2 regions of the Streptomyces sp. NPDC002044 genome follow, and region 1 is predicted to be linked to the other one. Evidence: riboswitches for the same ligand, from Rfam matches in the RefSeq annotation. Region 1 holds a riboswitch; the other holds the start of a gene.
What was found. A riboswitch is a leader RNA that binds a small molecule or an ion and turns the genes downstream of it on or off. The one in region 1 is predicted to bind cobalamin.
Positions count from the first base shown of each region.

Region 2: it holds a riboswitch for cobalamin, as region 1 does, so the genes downstream of both, ABT106_RS07725 (energy-coupling factor ABC transporter permease) here and ABT106_RS20510 (ribonucleoside-diphosphate reductase subunit alpha) in region 1, are expected to answer to the same signal.

Region 1 is NZ_JBEOXU010000082.1:14,910-22,181, reverse strand. Features, by position in the region: gene ABT106_RS20520 (CstA-like transporter-associated (seleno)protein) at 1-98, shown strand, start outside; gene ABT106_RS20515 (GNAT family N-acetyltransferase) at 253-750, shown strand; cobalamin riboswitch at 792-925, shown strand; gene ABT106_RS20510 (ribonucleoside-diphosphate reductase subunit alpha) at 1,091-3,544, shown strand; gene ABT106_RS20505 (ribonucleotide-diphosphate reductase subunit beta) at 3,544-4,560, shown strand; gene ABT106_RS20500 (hypothetical protein) at 4,661-4,882, opposite strand; gene ABT106_RS20495 (helix-turn-helix domain-containing protein) at 4,964-5,932, shown strand; gene ABT106_RS20490 (hypothetical protein) at 6,162-6,380, shown strand; gene def (peptide deformylase) at 6,499-7,134, opposite strand; gene ABT106_RS20480 (tetratricopeptide repeat protein) at 7,217-7,272, opposite strand, start outside.
Region 2 is NZ_JBEOXU010000019.1:27,954-35,225, reverse strand. Features, by position in the region: gene glyA (serine hydroxymethyltransferase) at 1-1,155, shown strand, start outside; gene ABT106_RS07745 (L-serine ammonia-lyase) at 1,436-2,818, shown strand; gene ABT106_RS07740 (SsgA family sporulation/cell division regulator) at 3,022-3,429, shown strand; gene ABT106_RS07735 (AMIN-like domain-containing (lipo)protein) at 3,516-4,076, shown strand; gene ABT106_RS07730 (flavodoxin family protein) at 4,125-4,856, opposite strand; cobalamin riboswitch at 4,940-5,135, shown strand; gene ABT106_RS07725 (energy-coupling factor ABC transporter permease) at 5,163-5,858, shown strand; gene ABT106_RS07720 (energy-coupling factor ABC transporter substrate-binding protein) at 5,858-6,205, shown strand; gene cbiQ (cobalt ECF transporter T component CbiQ) at 6,209-6,958, shown strand; gene ABT106_RS07710 (ATP-binding cassette domain-containing protein) at 6,955-7,272, shown strand, end outside.

The sequences.
Region 1 (7,272 bases):
ACGACCCCGACGCCGCGGTCCCGACCCGCCGGGCCTTCGAACGGGCCCGCACCGACGCCCGGGAGGCGGACCCCCGCGACGGCTTCCGCTGCTGCTGACCCGCTCGCCCCGAGGGCGCCCCGCCCCGAAGGCCCCGCCGCTCCTCGCGGCGGGGCCTTCGGCTTCCGGCGCCGCGACGGGGGGCCGGCCCGCCCGCCCGGCCCGCCCGCCCGGCACTCCGCCGCCCCGTACGCGTCCTGCACACTCGACCGCATGGACATGGTGATCAGGGCGGCGCTGCCCGCCGAATACGCGGAGCTGGGCGAGATCACGGCGCGGGCCTACCTCGCCGACGGGCATCTGGACGAGAGCGAGAACGAGCACTACCTGAACGTCCTGCGCGACGTGGCCGGCCGGGCCGCCCTGGCCGAGGTGCTCGTCGCCGAACGCGGCGGCCGCGTCCTCGGTGGAGTGACCTTCGCCGCGCCCGGGAGCCCGCTCGCCGACATCGCCGGCCCGGACGAGGCCGAGTTCCGGATGCTCGCCGTGGCCCGCGACGGCCGCGGGCAGGGCGCCGGCGAGGCGCTCGTACGGGCCTGCCTGGACCGGGCGCGGGCGATCGAGGGGGTTTCCGCGATGGTCCTCTCCACCCAGCGGAGCATGGCCGGGGCCCACCGGATCTACTCCCGGCTCGGTTTCGAACGCACTCCGGAACGGGACTGGGCGCCGATCGAGGGCCTCACCCTGCTGACGTACCGGCTGAAGCTGTAGCCGCGCCGACACAACATGTGGGGGCTTCCGCAGAGAGGCGCCCCCACATGTATGCTCAGGGCTGCTGTCGCCGCAGGGGAATCCGGTGCGAATCCGGAACTGTCCCGCAACGGTATGAAGTGCACCGATTGGTGTACCCGCAAGTCCGAGGACCTGCCGACAGCGCGCCCGGCTCGACCGAACCGGGCGCCGATACGTCCGGGCCTCGCGGTTGGGCCGGTGGACGCCATGCGGTGCGCGAGCTGCCTGCCCTGTCCGGGCCGACGCGTGCGCTGTCCCGCATGCGCCCCTCGCACCCCGCCCCGCCGATGACCGGGCCGAGCGAGGGAGAGCAACCCCCGTGACCATCGCGCCTTCCGCACCGCGCGCCGAGTCCGTTCCGTCCACGGCTCTTCATGGATCTGGCGAAGGTCCCGGGGCCGCACTCCTGCGTACCCTCACCGAACTGACGGCCGACCTCCCCGACACCGACCCCGGCCGGGTCGCCGCCGCCGCGCTGCGCGGCCGCAGCTCCATCGCCGACGAGGCCGAACTGCGCGGGCTGGCCACCGAGGCCGCCGCCGGGCTCATCTCCGAGGACCCGGCGTACTCCCGCCTCGCCGCCCGCCTGCTGACGCTGGCCGTGGCCGGGGAGGCCGCCGGCCAGGGTGCCACCTCCTTCTCCGCGTCCGTCGCCGTCGGCCACCGCGAGGGCCTGATCGCCGACCGCACCGCCGCGTTCGTCAAGGCCCACGCGGCCCGCCTGGACGCGCTGGTCGAGCACACCCTCGCCGAGGGCGCCGACGACCGCTTCGGCTTCTTCGGCCTGCGCACCCTGCACAGCCGCTACCTGCTGCGCCACCCGATCACCCGCCAGGTCGTGGAGACCCCGCAGTTCTTCATGCTGCGCGTGGCCTGCGGTCTCGCCGAGACCGGACCTGACAGCGAGACCGGCAGTGTCCAGGCCGTCGAGGAAGTGGCCTCGCTGTACCGGCTGATGAGCCGCCTCGACTACCTGCCGTCCTCCCCCACGCTCTTCAACTCCGGCACCCGGCACCCGCAGATGTCCTCCTGCTACCTGCTGGACTCCCCGCTGGACGAGCTCGACTCGATCTACGACCGCTACCACCAGGTCGCCCGCCTCTCCAAGCACGCCGGCGGCATCGGCCTCTCGTACTCCCGCATCCGCGCCCGCGGTTCGCTGATCCGCGGCACCAACGGCCACTCCAACGGCATCGTCCCGTTCCTGAAGACCCTCGACGCCTCCGTCGCCGCCGTGAACCAGGGCGGCCGCCGCAAGGGCGCCGCCGCCGTCTACCTGGAGACCTGGCACGCGGACATCGAGGAGTTCCTGGAGCTCCGCGACAACACCGGCGAGGACCAGCGCCGCACGCACAACCTGAACCTCGCCCACTGGGTGCCGGACGAGTTCATGCGCCGCGTGAACGCCGACGCCGACTGGTCGCTGTTCTCCCCGGCCGAGGTCCCCGAGCTGGTGGACCTGTGGGGCGACGACTTCGACGCCGCGTACCGCGCGGCCGAGGCCGCGGGCCTGGCCCGCAAGACCATTCCCGCCCGCGAGCTGTACGGCCGGATGATGCGCACCCTCGCGCAGACCGGCCAGGGCTGGATGACCTTCAAGGACGCCTCCAACCGCACGGCCAACCAGACCGCCGAGCCGGGCACCGTCGTCCACTCCTCCAACCTCTGCACCGAGATCATCGAGGTCACCAACGACGGCGAGACCGCCGTCTGCAACCTCGGTTCGGTCAACCTGGGCGCCTTCGTCCTGGCGGGCGCCGGCGACGGAAGCGGGCGGATCGACTGGGAGCGCCTGGACGAGACCGTCCGTACCGCGGTGACCTTCCTGGACCGCGTGGTGGACATCAACTTCTACCCGACCGAGCAGGCGGGCCGCTCCAACGCCCGCTGGCGCCCGGTGGGTCTGGGCGCCATGGGCCTCCAGGACGTCTTCTTCCGGCTGAAGCTGCCCTTCGACTCCCCCGAGGCGCGGGCGCTGTCCACGAAGCTCTCCGAGCGGATCATGCTCGCCGCGTACGAGGCGTCCTGCGACCTCGCCGAGAAGAACGGCCCGCTCCCCGCCTGGGAGCAGACCCGCACCGCCCGCGGCGTGCTGCACCCCGACCACTACGAGGTCGAGCGGAACTGGCCGGAGCGCTGGGACGCGCTGCGCGCCCGGATCGCGCAGACCGGCATGCGCAACTCGCTGCTCCTCGCCATCGCCCCGACGGCGACGATCGCCTCGATCGCGGGCGTGTACGAGTGCATCGAGCCGCAGGTCTCCAACCTCTTCAAGCGCGAGACGCTGAGCGGTGAGTTCCTCCAGGTCAACGCCTACCTGGTGGCCGAGCTGAAGCGGCTCGGCGTGTGGGACGCACAGACCCGCGAGGCGCTGCGCGAGGCCAGCGGCTCCGTCCAGGGCTTCGGCTGGATCCCGGCCGAGGTGCGCGAGCTGTACCGCACGGCGTGGGAGATCCCGCAGCGCGGCCTGATCGACATGGCGGCGGCCCGTACCCCGTACCTCGACCAGTCGCAGTCGCTGAACCTGTTCCTGGAGACGCCCACCATCGGCAAGCTCAGCTCGATGTACGCGTACGCCTGGAAGCAGGGTCTGAAGACGACGTACTACCTGCGCTCGCGCCCGGCGACGAAGATCGCCCGCGCGGCGTCCGGTTCGGCCGTCCCGGCAACCGCCGCAGTCCCGGCACCCGCCACTGCGCTTCCGCAGGCCGTCGACGCCGACGCGCTGGCCTGCTCCCTTGAGAACCCCGAGTCCTGCGAGGCCTGCCAGTAATGAGCTCGAACGACACCAAGAACCTGCTGGACCCGGGCTTCGAGCTGACGCTCCGCCCGATGCGCTACCCGGACTTCTACGAGCGCTACCGCGACGCGATCAAGAACACGTGGACGGTGGAGGAGGTCGACCTCCACTCGGACGTCGCCGACCTGGCGAAGCTGACGCCCTCCGAGCAGCACATGATCGGCCGGCTGGTCGCGTTCTTCGCGACGGGCGACTCGATCGTCTCGAACAACCTCGTCCTGACGCTGTACAAGCACATCAACTCCCCGGAGGCGCGCCTGTACCTGTCGCGCCAGCTGTTCGAGGAGGCCGTGCACGTCCAGTTCTACCTGACGCTGCTCGACACCTATCTGCCCAACCCGGACGACCGCGCGGCCGCGTTCGACGCGGTCGAGGAGATCCCCTCGATCCGCGAGAAGGCGCAGTTCTGCTTCAGGTGGATGGACTCGGTCGAGAAGATCGACCGGCTGGAGACGGCCGCCGACCGGCGCCGCTTCCTGCTGAACCTGATCTGCTTCGCCGCGTGCATCGAGGGACTGTTCTTCTACGGCGCCTTCGCGTACGTGTACTGGTTCCGCTCGCGCGGCCTGCTGCACGGCCTGGCCACCGGCACGAACTGGGTCTTCCGCGATGAAACCATGCACATGAACTTCGCCTTCGAGGTCGTGGACACGGTCCGCAAGGAGGAGCCGGAGCTCTTCGATGACGCTCTTCAGCAGCAGGTCACCGACATGCTGCGGGAAGCCGTGGAGGCGGAGCTGCAGTTCGGCCGCGATCTGTGCGGCGACGGCCTGCCGGGCATGAACACCGAATCGATGCGCGAGTACCTGGAGTGCGTCGCGGACCAGCGCCTGGTCCGCCTCGGCTTCCCGCCGGTGTACGGCTCGCAGAACCCGTTCTCCTTCATGGAGCTCCAGGGCGTGCAGGAGCTGACGAACTTCTTCGAGCGCCGCCCGTCGGCCTACCAGGTCGCGGTCGAGGGCACGGTCGACCTGGACGAGGACTTCTAGTCCGCGTCAGCGGTCCGGCCCGGCCGGTGTGAACGCGTCCCCGCTCCCGGGAGATCCGGGGGCGGGGACGCACTGCTGTGGGCACGGCGCCGGACCGGGATCAACGGCCGGGCGCGTGCCGCACGGCGAGGCGGGGCGCCGCCGGGCGGGGCTCCGTACGCGGGCGCGCGTCCCGGACGGTCCCCGGATGCCGCGGGCGTCCCCGGGGCGCGGTGCGGAGTTGGCGGTCGGTGCGGTGGTCGCCGAGGGCTCCGTAGAGGGCCGGGCCGGCGAGGAACGCCGCGAGGGCGAGGACGGTGAGGTAGTCGAGGAACGTGTTCATGACTCCACTCTCGCGATCGCGGCGTACATCGGACAGTGGCAGGACTGTCATGGAAGTACGAATTACTGCCACACTGGAGCCATGCTGAACAATGTGGCCGTGGCCGTGGTGAACGGGGTCGCCCCGTTCGAGATGGGCATCTTCTGCGAGGTCTTCGGGATCGACCGCAGTGCGATGGGCCTGCCGACGTACGACTTCGCCGTCTGCGCGATGGAGGACAACCCCCTCTCCGTCGGCGACGGCCATTACAGCCTCACCCTCCCCCACGGGCCCGACCGGCTGGAGGAGGCGGACCTGATCTGCCTCCCCGCCGACCGCGACGCGCCCACCCGCGACTACCCGCGGCCGATGCTGGACGCCCTGCACCGGGCCGTCGGCCGCGGGGCGCGCGTCCTGAGCGTGTGCAGCGGCGCCTTCATCCTGGGCGCGGCCGGCCTGCTCGACGACCGGCGCTGCACCACGCACTGGATGCACGCCCCAGCCCTCGCCCGCCGCTACCCGCGGGCGCGGGTCGACCCCGACGTGCTGTACGTGGACGAGGGCCCGGTGATCACCTCGGCGGGCACGGCCTCCGGAATCGACGCGTGCCTGCACGTCGTACGGCAGGAGCAGGGCGCAGAGGTCGCCAACACCATCGCGCGCCGGATGGTCGTCCCGCCGCACCGGGACGGCGGCCAGGCCCAGTACATCCAGCGGCCGCTTCCCCGGACCCCCTGCGACACGGTCGGCGAGGTGATCGCGTGGATGGCGCGCCACCTGGCGGACGAGATCACCGTCGAGCAGCTCGCGGAGCGTGCCCACCTGTCCCCGCGCACGTTCGCCCGGCGCTTCCTCCAGGAGACCGGCAGCACCCCGTACCAATGGGTGCTGCGCCAGCGGGTGCTGCTCGCGCAGGAGCTGCTGGAGTCCACCGACGAGACGGTCGACGCGATCGCGGGCCGCTGCGGCTTCGGCAACGCGGCCGCGCTGCGCCACCACTTCCTGCGGGCCCTGGGCACGACCCCGAACTCGTTCCGCCGGGCCTTCCGGGGGCCCCGGGCGGTGGCCTGACCGGCCCGCCGCAGGCATGGACCCCGCTTCCCGCAGGCATGGATCCCGCGTCCGGTACGCGTGGACGCCGATCGGTTGACCGATATGCGACTGGCCGAAACCATGGGAACAGTTGACCCAAACCGGCCCCATTCGTAGCCGTTCGATGACGTACGGTGAGCATTGCCCGGCCCGACCGTCCGCACAGCGCCCGGGCCCCGCACCTCTCACCAAGCCCAGGGGGGCCTGTATGTCCCGTACCGCTCGCATTCTCACCGCCGCCGCGTTCGCCGCGCTGCTCGTCGGTGGTGCGGCCGCCACCGCGTCCGCGGACAGCGGCTGGGGTGCCGCTCCCGCCGACAGTGGCTGGGGTTCGGCCCCCGCCGACAGCGGCTGGGGGGCGAAGCCCGCGGACAGCGGCTGGGGTTCGGCTCCCGCCGACAGCGGCTGGGGTTCGGCACGGAAGTAGCCCGCCGCCGCGCGCCGCGACGTACGCGCCGCGCCGGCCGCATCAGGCGCACACGACAGGGCCCCGCTCCTCTACCGGAGCGGGGCCCTGTCGGCGTGCGCGCGGCGGCCGGCGCCCGCTAGGCGTTCGGGACGGTCTCGTAGCGCGGGGTGCCCTCTTCCATCTGCCGCAGCGCGTCCTTGCGGTCGCGCTTCGAGAGCCGGTCGATGTACAGGTACCCGTACAGGTGGTCGGTCTCGTGTTGCAGGCAGCGCGCGAAGTAGCCGGTGCCGCGCACCTTGATCGGGTTGCCCCGGGCGTCCTGGCCGGTGACCTCGGCGTAGTCCGGGCGGGCCAGCGAGGCGTACGCCGTCGGGACGGACAGGCAGCCCTCGTTGGAGTCGTCGAGGACCCGGGCGCCCGTCGGCAGCTCCACGAGCTTGGGGTTGACCACGACACCGGTGTGCCGGTTGCCGTCGTCGTCCGGGCAGTCGTAGACGAAGACCTTCGCGTCGACGCCGATCTGGTTCGCGGCCAGACCCACGCCCTCGGCGGCCTTCTGGCTGGCGAACATGTCGTCGATCAGCTGCGCCAGCTCGTCGCCGAACTCGGTGACGTCCTTGCACTCCCGGTGCAGGACCGGGTTGCCGACCACCGTGATCGGACGGGCGGTGCCACGCTCGCGGTGGGCGAGCTCGCGCTCCGCACAGCCCTCGGTGTCCACGACGTACCCGTCGTTCAGGTTCTCGACGACCTCGTTCTCCTGCTGCGCCATGTCCGCCGTACGCCTTCCGTAAGTCCTGGCACCGATGGTCGCCAATGGCCACCGATGTGCCCGTACAGCCTACGGCCCCGGCTCAGCAGACTTCTTCGAGATCCCGCCACTCTCGGCTGTCCGGACTGTCGGCGACCC
Region 2 (7,272 bases), on a different contig from region 1:
TCGGAGAACTTCGCTCCGGTCGCCGTCATGGAGGCCCAGGGCTCGGTCCTGACCAACAAGTACGCCGAGGGCTACCCGGGCCGCCGCTACTACGGCGGCTGCGAGCACGTCGACGTGGTCGAGCAGATCGCGATCGACCGCGTCAAGGCGCTGTTCGGCGCCGAGGCCGCCAACGTCCAGCCGCACTCCGGTGCGCAGGCGAACGCCGCCGCGATGTTCGCGCTGATCAAGCCGGGCGACACGATCATGGGCCTGAACCTGGCCCACGGTGGTCACCTGACCCACGGCATGAAGATCAACTTCTCCGGCAAGCTCTACAACGTGGTCCCGTACCACGTCGACGAGACCGGCCAGGTGGACATGGCCGAGGTCGAGCGCCTCGCCAAGGAGTCCAAGCCGCAGCTGATCGTCGCGGGCTGGTCCGCCTACCCGCGCCACCTGGACTTCGCCGCCTTCCGCCGCATCGCGGACGAGGTCGGTGCGTACCTGATGGTCGACATGGCGCACTTCGCGGGCCTGGTCGCCGCGGGCCTGCACCCGAACCCGGTGCCGCACGCCCACGTCGTCACGACCACCACGCACAAGACTCTCGGCGGTCCCCGCGGCGGCGTCATCCTGTCGACGCAGGAGCTGGCCAAGAAGATCAACTCCGCGGTCTTCCCGGGCCAGCAGGGCGGCCCGCTGGAGCACGTGATCGCGGCCAAGGCCGTCTCCTTCAAGGTCGCGGCCTCGGAAGACTTCAAGGAGCGCCAGGTGCGCACCCTGGAGGGCGCGAAGATCATCGCCGAACGCCTGGTGCAGCCCGACGTCACCGAGGCCGGCGTGTCCGTCCTCTCCGGCGGCACGGACGTCCACCTGGTCCTGGTCGACCTGCGCAACTCCGAGCTGGACGGCCAGCAGGCCGAGGACCGGCTCCACGAGGTCGGCATCACGGTCAACCGGAACGCCATCCCGAACGACCCGCGGCCGCCGATGGTGACCTCGGGCCTGCGGATCGGCACGCCGGCCCTGGCCACGCGCGGCTTCGACGCCGCGGCCTTCACCGAGGTCGCCGAGATCATCGCCGCCGCGCTGAAGCCGGCGTACGACAGCGAGGACCTCAAGGCGCGCGTCTCCGCGCTCGCCGCGAAGTTCCCGCTGTACCCCTCGCTCTAGCACCACCCGGGAGCGATCCGGAAAGGCCCGGTCCTGCCTGTGCTCGCCTGCGCACAGGGCCGGGCCCTTCTCATGACCGGCCCCGGGCGGACGCGGCCCACGGCCCCGCAGGACCGCGTACGAGCGCGTGAACGGGCCCCCACCGGACGGTCACCCCTCCGGCCGGTCCGGCAGACGAATCGTTCATGTGTACGCGATACGCTCGTCTGCCGGACAAAATCCGCCCAATCGCACTTCTCCTGCCCCCTCCCACCCCACGAGCAGACAAGGGAGTCCGCCAGTGGCCATCTCCGTATTCGACCTCTTCTCCATCGGCATCGGCCCGTCCTCCTCCCACACGGTCGGTCCCATGCGGGCGGCCCGCATGTTCGTGACCCGGCTCAAGAAGGACGGCGTCCTCGCCCAGACCGCGTCCGTGCGCGCCGAACTGTTCGGCTCGCTCGGCGCGACCGGCCACGGCCACGGCACCCCCAAGGCGGTGCTCCTGGGCCTGGAGGGGCACTCCCCCCGCACGGTGAACGTGGAGACGGCCGACGCGGAGGTCGAGCGGATCCGGCAGTCGGGGCGGCTGCGCCTCCTCGGCTCGGAGATAGGCGATGCCCACGAGATCGCCTTCGACGCGCCGAACCAGCTGATCCTGCACCGCCGGCGCTCGCTGCCCTACCACGCGAACGGCATGACCCTCTTCGCGTACGACACCGCCGGCACCCCGCTGCTGGAGAAGACGTACTACTCGGTCGGCGGCGGCTTCGTCGTGGACGAGGACGCGGTCGGCGAGGACCGGATCAAGCTCGACGACACGGTCCTGAAGTACCCCTTCCGCTCCGGCGACGAGATGCTCCGCCTGGCGAACGAGACCGGCCTGTCGATCTCGTCCCTGATGCTGGAGAACGAGAAGGCCTGGCGCACCGAGGACGAGATCCGCGAGGGCCTCCTGGAGATCTGGCGCGTCATGCAGTCCTGCGTCGCGCGCGGCATGTCCCGCGAGGGCATCCTCCCGGGCGGCCTGCGGGTCAAGCGCCGGGCCGCCTCCACCGCGCGCCAGCTGCGCACCGAGGGCGACCCGATGCTGCACCGCAGCGAGTGGGCGACGATCTACGCGATGGCCGTCAACGAGGAGAACGCGGCCGGCGGGCGGGTCGTGACGGCCCCCACCAACGGCGCGGCCGGGGTCCTGCCGGCGGTCCTGCACTACTACATGAACTTCGTGCCGGGCGCGGACGAGGACGGCGTGGTCCGCTTCCTCCTCGCGGCGGGCGCGATCGGCATGCTGTTCAAGGAGAACGCGTCGATCTCCGGCGCCGAGGTCGGCTGCCAGGGCGAGGTCGGCTCGGCCTGCTCGATGGCGGCGGGCGCCCTGGCCGAGGTCATGGGCGGCACTCCGGAGCAGGTGGAGAACGCGGCCGAGATCGGCATGGAGCACAACCTGGGCCTGACCTGCGACCCGGTCGGCGGCCTCGTGCAGATCCCGTGCATCGAGCGCAACGGCATGGCCGCGGTCAAGGCGGTCACGGCGGCCAGGATGGCGCTGCGCGGCGACGGCACGCACAAGGTCTCCCTCGACAAGGTCATCAAGACCATGAAGGAGACGGGCGCGGACATGAAGGTCAAGTACAAGGAAACGGCCCGCGGCGGCCTGGCGGTCAACGTCATCGAGTGCTGAGCGGCGCCCGCCGGAACCGGCTTCCCGCCCTCCCGTACGAAGTCCCGCGCGCGGCCGTACGGGAACCCGGGCGCCCGGCGGGAAGTCGGGTCCAGCGGCCCTGCCGGACGGGACCTTCGGCACGGGGCGGCGGGCGGACGGTGGGCTAGTTTGCCCGGAGGGGGTTGCGAAACCCCCTCACGCCGACCGAGAGGGGCGCCCCCATGGCCACCACCGAACAGCGCGTCCTTCCGCTCCGGCTGGAGACCTCGCCCGTCTCCCTCCCGGTGCACGGGGCCTTCACGTACCGCTCCGACCGGCCGTACGAAGTCGCCGTGGACCTCCAGGGCGGCGGCGCCCATCTGGCGCGCTGGGTGTTCGCCCGCGACCTGCTGCTCGACGGGGAGACCTGCGCCACCGGCGAGGGCGACATACAGGTCTGGCCGCGCTGGAAGGGCACCGAGCCGCGGGTCTTCCTGGCCTTCAGCAACGGCGGGAAGAGCTGCGTGTTCTCCGCCCGCGCCAAGGACGTGCGCGGGCTGTGCCGCCGCCTGACCCAGCTGGTCCCGCGCGGCCTGGAGCACCGGCACTACGACCTGGACGCGGAGCTGGACGCGCTGCTGCCCGGCTGACACCCGGCCGCGGGAACCGCCGCCGTCCGGCAGGTGTCCTTGGCTGTGACAGCGCAGTCCCCGTCTCCGGAGAATCGGGGGACGTCATGAACGACGTCACGAACCACCCGCGTCCGCGTCCCACCCACCGTCCGCCGTTCGCGCGGCGCCGCCGCCGGCAGCTCGTGGCCCTGGCCACCGGCGCCCTGCTCACCGCCGGCCTCGCCCTCGCCGCACCGGCATCGGCCGCCCAGGCCGCCGCCCGCACCCAGACCCCGCTCGTCGTCAATGCCCGCTGGGGCGGTCACTGCACGTTCGACCGGGTCGTCATCGACCTCCAGGGGTACGTCCCCGGGGTCACCGTCACGCCCGTGCCCAAGCTGTACTACGACGGGTCCGGCAAGCCCGTGCCGCTGGCCGGGAAGTACTTCCTGGAAGTCCGCCTGAACCCCGCCGCCGGTCACGACGACGCGGGGCAGAACGTCTACCAGGGCCCGCGTCTGCAGAAGATCTACCTCAGCAAGCTCAAGGGCCTCGCCATGACCGGCGACTACGAGGGGTACGTGACCTTCGGCGCCGCCTTCGACACCAAGCCCGCCTACTCCACCAGCGTCCTGCACGCGCCCGAGCGGCTGGTGCTGGACATCGCGCACCCCAACGTGTGCTGACCGGGCCGGGGCCCGGGGGGCGGCGCCGCCGTCCCCGGGCCCCGTGCCTCAGCGGTGCTCGGGGTTGGGGAAGTCGAACCGGCAGCCCGCGTCCCACAGCGAGCGCTGGTTCCCGTGGGCCGGCATGCCGCCCGCCCGCTTGAGCAGGGCTGCCAGGTGCATCAGGTTCCAGGACATGAAGGCGGTGTTCCGGTTGGTGAAGTCGTTCTCGGGGCCGCCGGAGCCCGGGTCCAGGTAGGAGGGCCCGGGGCCGGCCTCGCCGATCCAGCCCGCGTCGGCCTGGGGCGGGATCGCGTAGCCCAGGTGCTGGAGGCTGTAGAGGACGTTCATGGCGCAGTGCTTGACGCCGTCCTCGTTGCCGGTGATCAGCGCGCCGCCGACGCGCCCGTAGTACGCGTACTGGCCCTTCTCGTTCAGCAGGGAGGAGCAGGCGTAGAGCCGCTCGATGACCCGCTTCATCACGGAGCTGTTGTCACCGAGCCAGATCGGCCCGCACAGCACGAGGATGTCGGCGTCCATGATCCGGCTGTAGAGGACCGGCCACTGGTCGCTCTCCCAGCCGTGCTCGGTCATGTCCGGCCAGACGCCGGTCGCGATGTCGTGGTCGACGGCGCGGATGACCGAGGTCCGGGCGCCGGCCGCCTCCATGACCGCGCGGCTCCGGGCGATCAGGCCGTCGGTGTTGCTGGCCTCGGGTGATCGCTTGAGCGTGCAGTTCACGTAGACGGCGGACAGGCCCGAGTAGTCGGGCGGGGTCGGGGTTTCATCATCGGCAGGCACGCTCCCACCCTGTCCGGGCCCCGGCCGGAGCGCCAGCGGACGGCGCCCGCGAGGGGCGGGTTGTGACCGGTCCGCGCGGCCGACTAGGGTCATCGGGCCTTGGTGTTCGGGAAACCGGTGAAAAACCGGTGCGGCCCTCGCCACTGTGATCGGGAAGTCCGGCTCCACTCCTACGGGAAGCCACTGGGCGTCGTGCGGGTGACCGCTCGGCCCCGGGAAGGCGGAGCCCGGGCATCAGCACCCGTGAGCCAGGAGACCGGCCGAGGCGCGTCGTCCATCCACGAGGTGCTGGAGAGGTCTCTACTCATGCATATAGCCGAGGGGTTTCTGCCCCCCTTGCACGCGGTCGCCTGGGGCGCCGCGTCCGCTCCCTTTGTCGTACACGGGGTCCGCGCCCTGACCCGCGAGGTCAAGGCCAACCCGGAGAGCACGCTGCTGCTCGGTGCGGCCGGAGCGTTCACGTTCGTCCTGTCCGCCCTGAAGATCCCCTCGGTGACGGGCAGCTGCTCGCACCCCACCGGAACGGGGCTCGGAGCGATCCTCTTCCGGCCGCCGGTCATGGCGGTGCTGGGGACGATCACCCTGCTGTTCCAGGCGCTGCTGCTGGCGCACGGCGGGCTCACCACCCTCGGCGCGAACGTCTTCTCGATGGCCATCGCCGGACCCTGGGCCGGGTACGCCGTCTACCGCCTGCTGCGCGGGACCGGCGCGCCGCTGATGGTCGCCGTGTTCTCCGGTGCCTTCTTCGCCGACCTGGTCACCTACTGCGTCACCTCCGTCCAGCTGGCGCTGGCCTTCCCCGACCAGGCCACCGGCTTCACCGGCTCGCTGGTGAAGTTCGGTGAGATCTTCGCGCTGACGCAGATCCCGCTCGCGGTAAGCGAGGGCCTGCTGACCGTGCTCGTCGTACGGCTGCTGATGCAGTCCAGCAAGTCGGACCTGATCCGGCTCGGCGTCGCGAAGCTCACGTCCGGCAAGACCAAGCGGGAGGCGACGGTCTGATGAGCCGGAACGCGAAGATCAACACCCTGCTGCTGCTCCTGGTCGCGGCGCTGGCCGTGCTCCCGCTCGCGCTGGGACTGGGCGAGGGCAAGGAAGAGCCGTTCGCGGGCGCCGACGCGCAGGCGGAGACGGCCATCACCGAGCTGAAGCCGGACTACGAGCCGTGGTTCACGCCGCTGTACGAACCCCCTTCCGGGGAGATCGAGTCGGCGCTGTTCGCCCTGCAGGCGGCGCTCGGCGCGGGCGTGCTCGCGTACTACTTCGGGGTCCGCAAGGGGCGCCGCCAGGGTGCCGCCGCGGCGGGCGCCACCGGCGCCACCGCGCCCGACGCCTCCGCGCAGTCGTAGGCGGTGCTGCCGATCGACGCGGCGGCGCACGGCAGCCGCTGGCGCCGCCGCCATCCGCTGGAGAAGGCGGTGCTCGGGGTGGGCCTGACGGTCACGGCGGTGTGCCTGCCGCCGTGGCCCGGCGGGCCGCTGGTCGCCGCGGCGACCCTCGCCCTGCTGCTGGGCCCCGCCGGGGTGGCGGGGCGGCAGCTGTGGCGGGCGTTCCGGATCCCGCTGGGCTTCTGCTTCACCGGGGCGCTGCCGCTGCTGTTCTCCGTGGGCGGCCCGGCGGGGTTCGTCGCGCTGGCCCCCGACGGCCCCCGGCACGCGGGCGAACTGCTGCTGCGGACCTCCGCGGCCTCCCTGGGGGTGCTGCTGTTCGCCTTCACCACCCCCGTCTCGGACCTGCTGCCGCGGCTGGTCCGGGCCGGGGTGCCGGCCCCGGTCGTGGACGTGGCCCTGGTCATGTACCGGATCGGTTTCCTGCTGCTCGACTCCCTGGCCCGCGTACGCCAGGCCCAGGCGGCCCGCCTCGGCAACACCGGGCGGGCGGCGGCGTGGCGTTCGGTCGCCGGGCTCGCCGCGACCTCGTTCGTCCGGGCCTTCGACCGCGCGGCGCGGCTCCAGTCGGGGCTGGCCGGGCGCGGCTACGACGGCACGCTGCGCGTGCTGGTGCCCGAGACGGCGCTGTCCCGGCGGTTCCTGGCCGGGACGGCCGCCCTGCTCGCCTCCCTGGTCGCCCTGACCCTCGTACTGAAGGAGCTGTACCTGTGAAGCCGCTGGTGGAACTGGCCGGCGCGGGCTACGCCTACGAGGACGGCCCCGAGGTGCTGTCCGGCGTGGACTTCGCGATCCCCGAGGGCCGCGCCCTGGTGCTGCTGGGGCGCAACGGCAGCGGCAAGACCACGCTGATGCGCCTGCTGAGCGGGGGCCTGCGGCCGGGCTCGGGCGCGCTGCTGCTCGACGGTGCGGAGGTAGGTCACGGCCGCGCCGGGCTGACCCGGCTGCGGACGTCGGTCCAGCTGGTGGTGCAGGACCCGGACGACCAGCTGTTCGCGGCCTCCGTGGAGCAGGACGTGTCGTTCGGT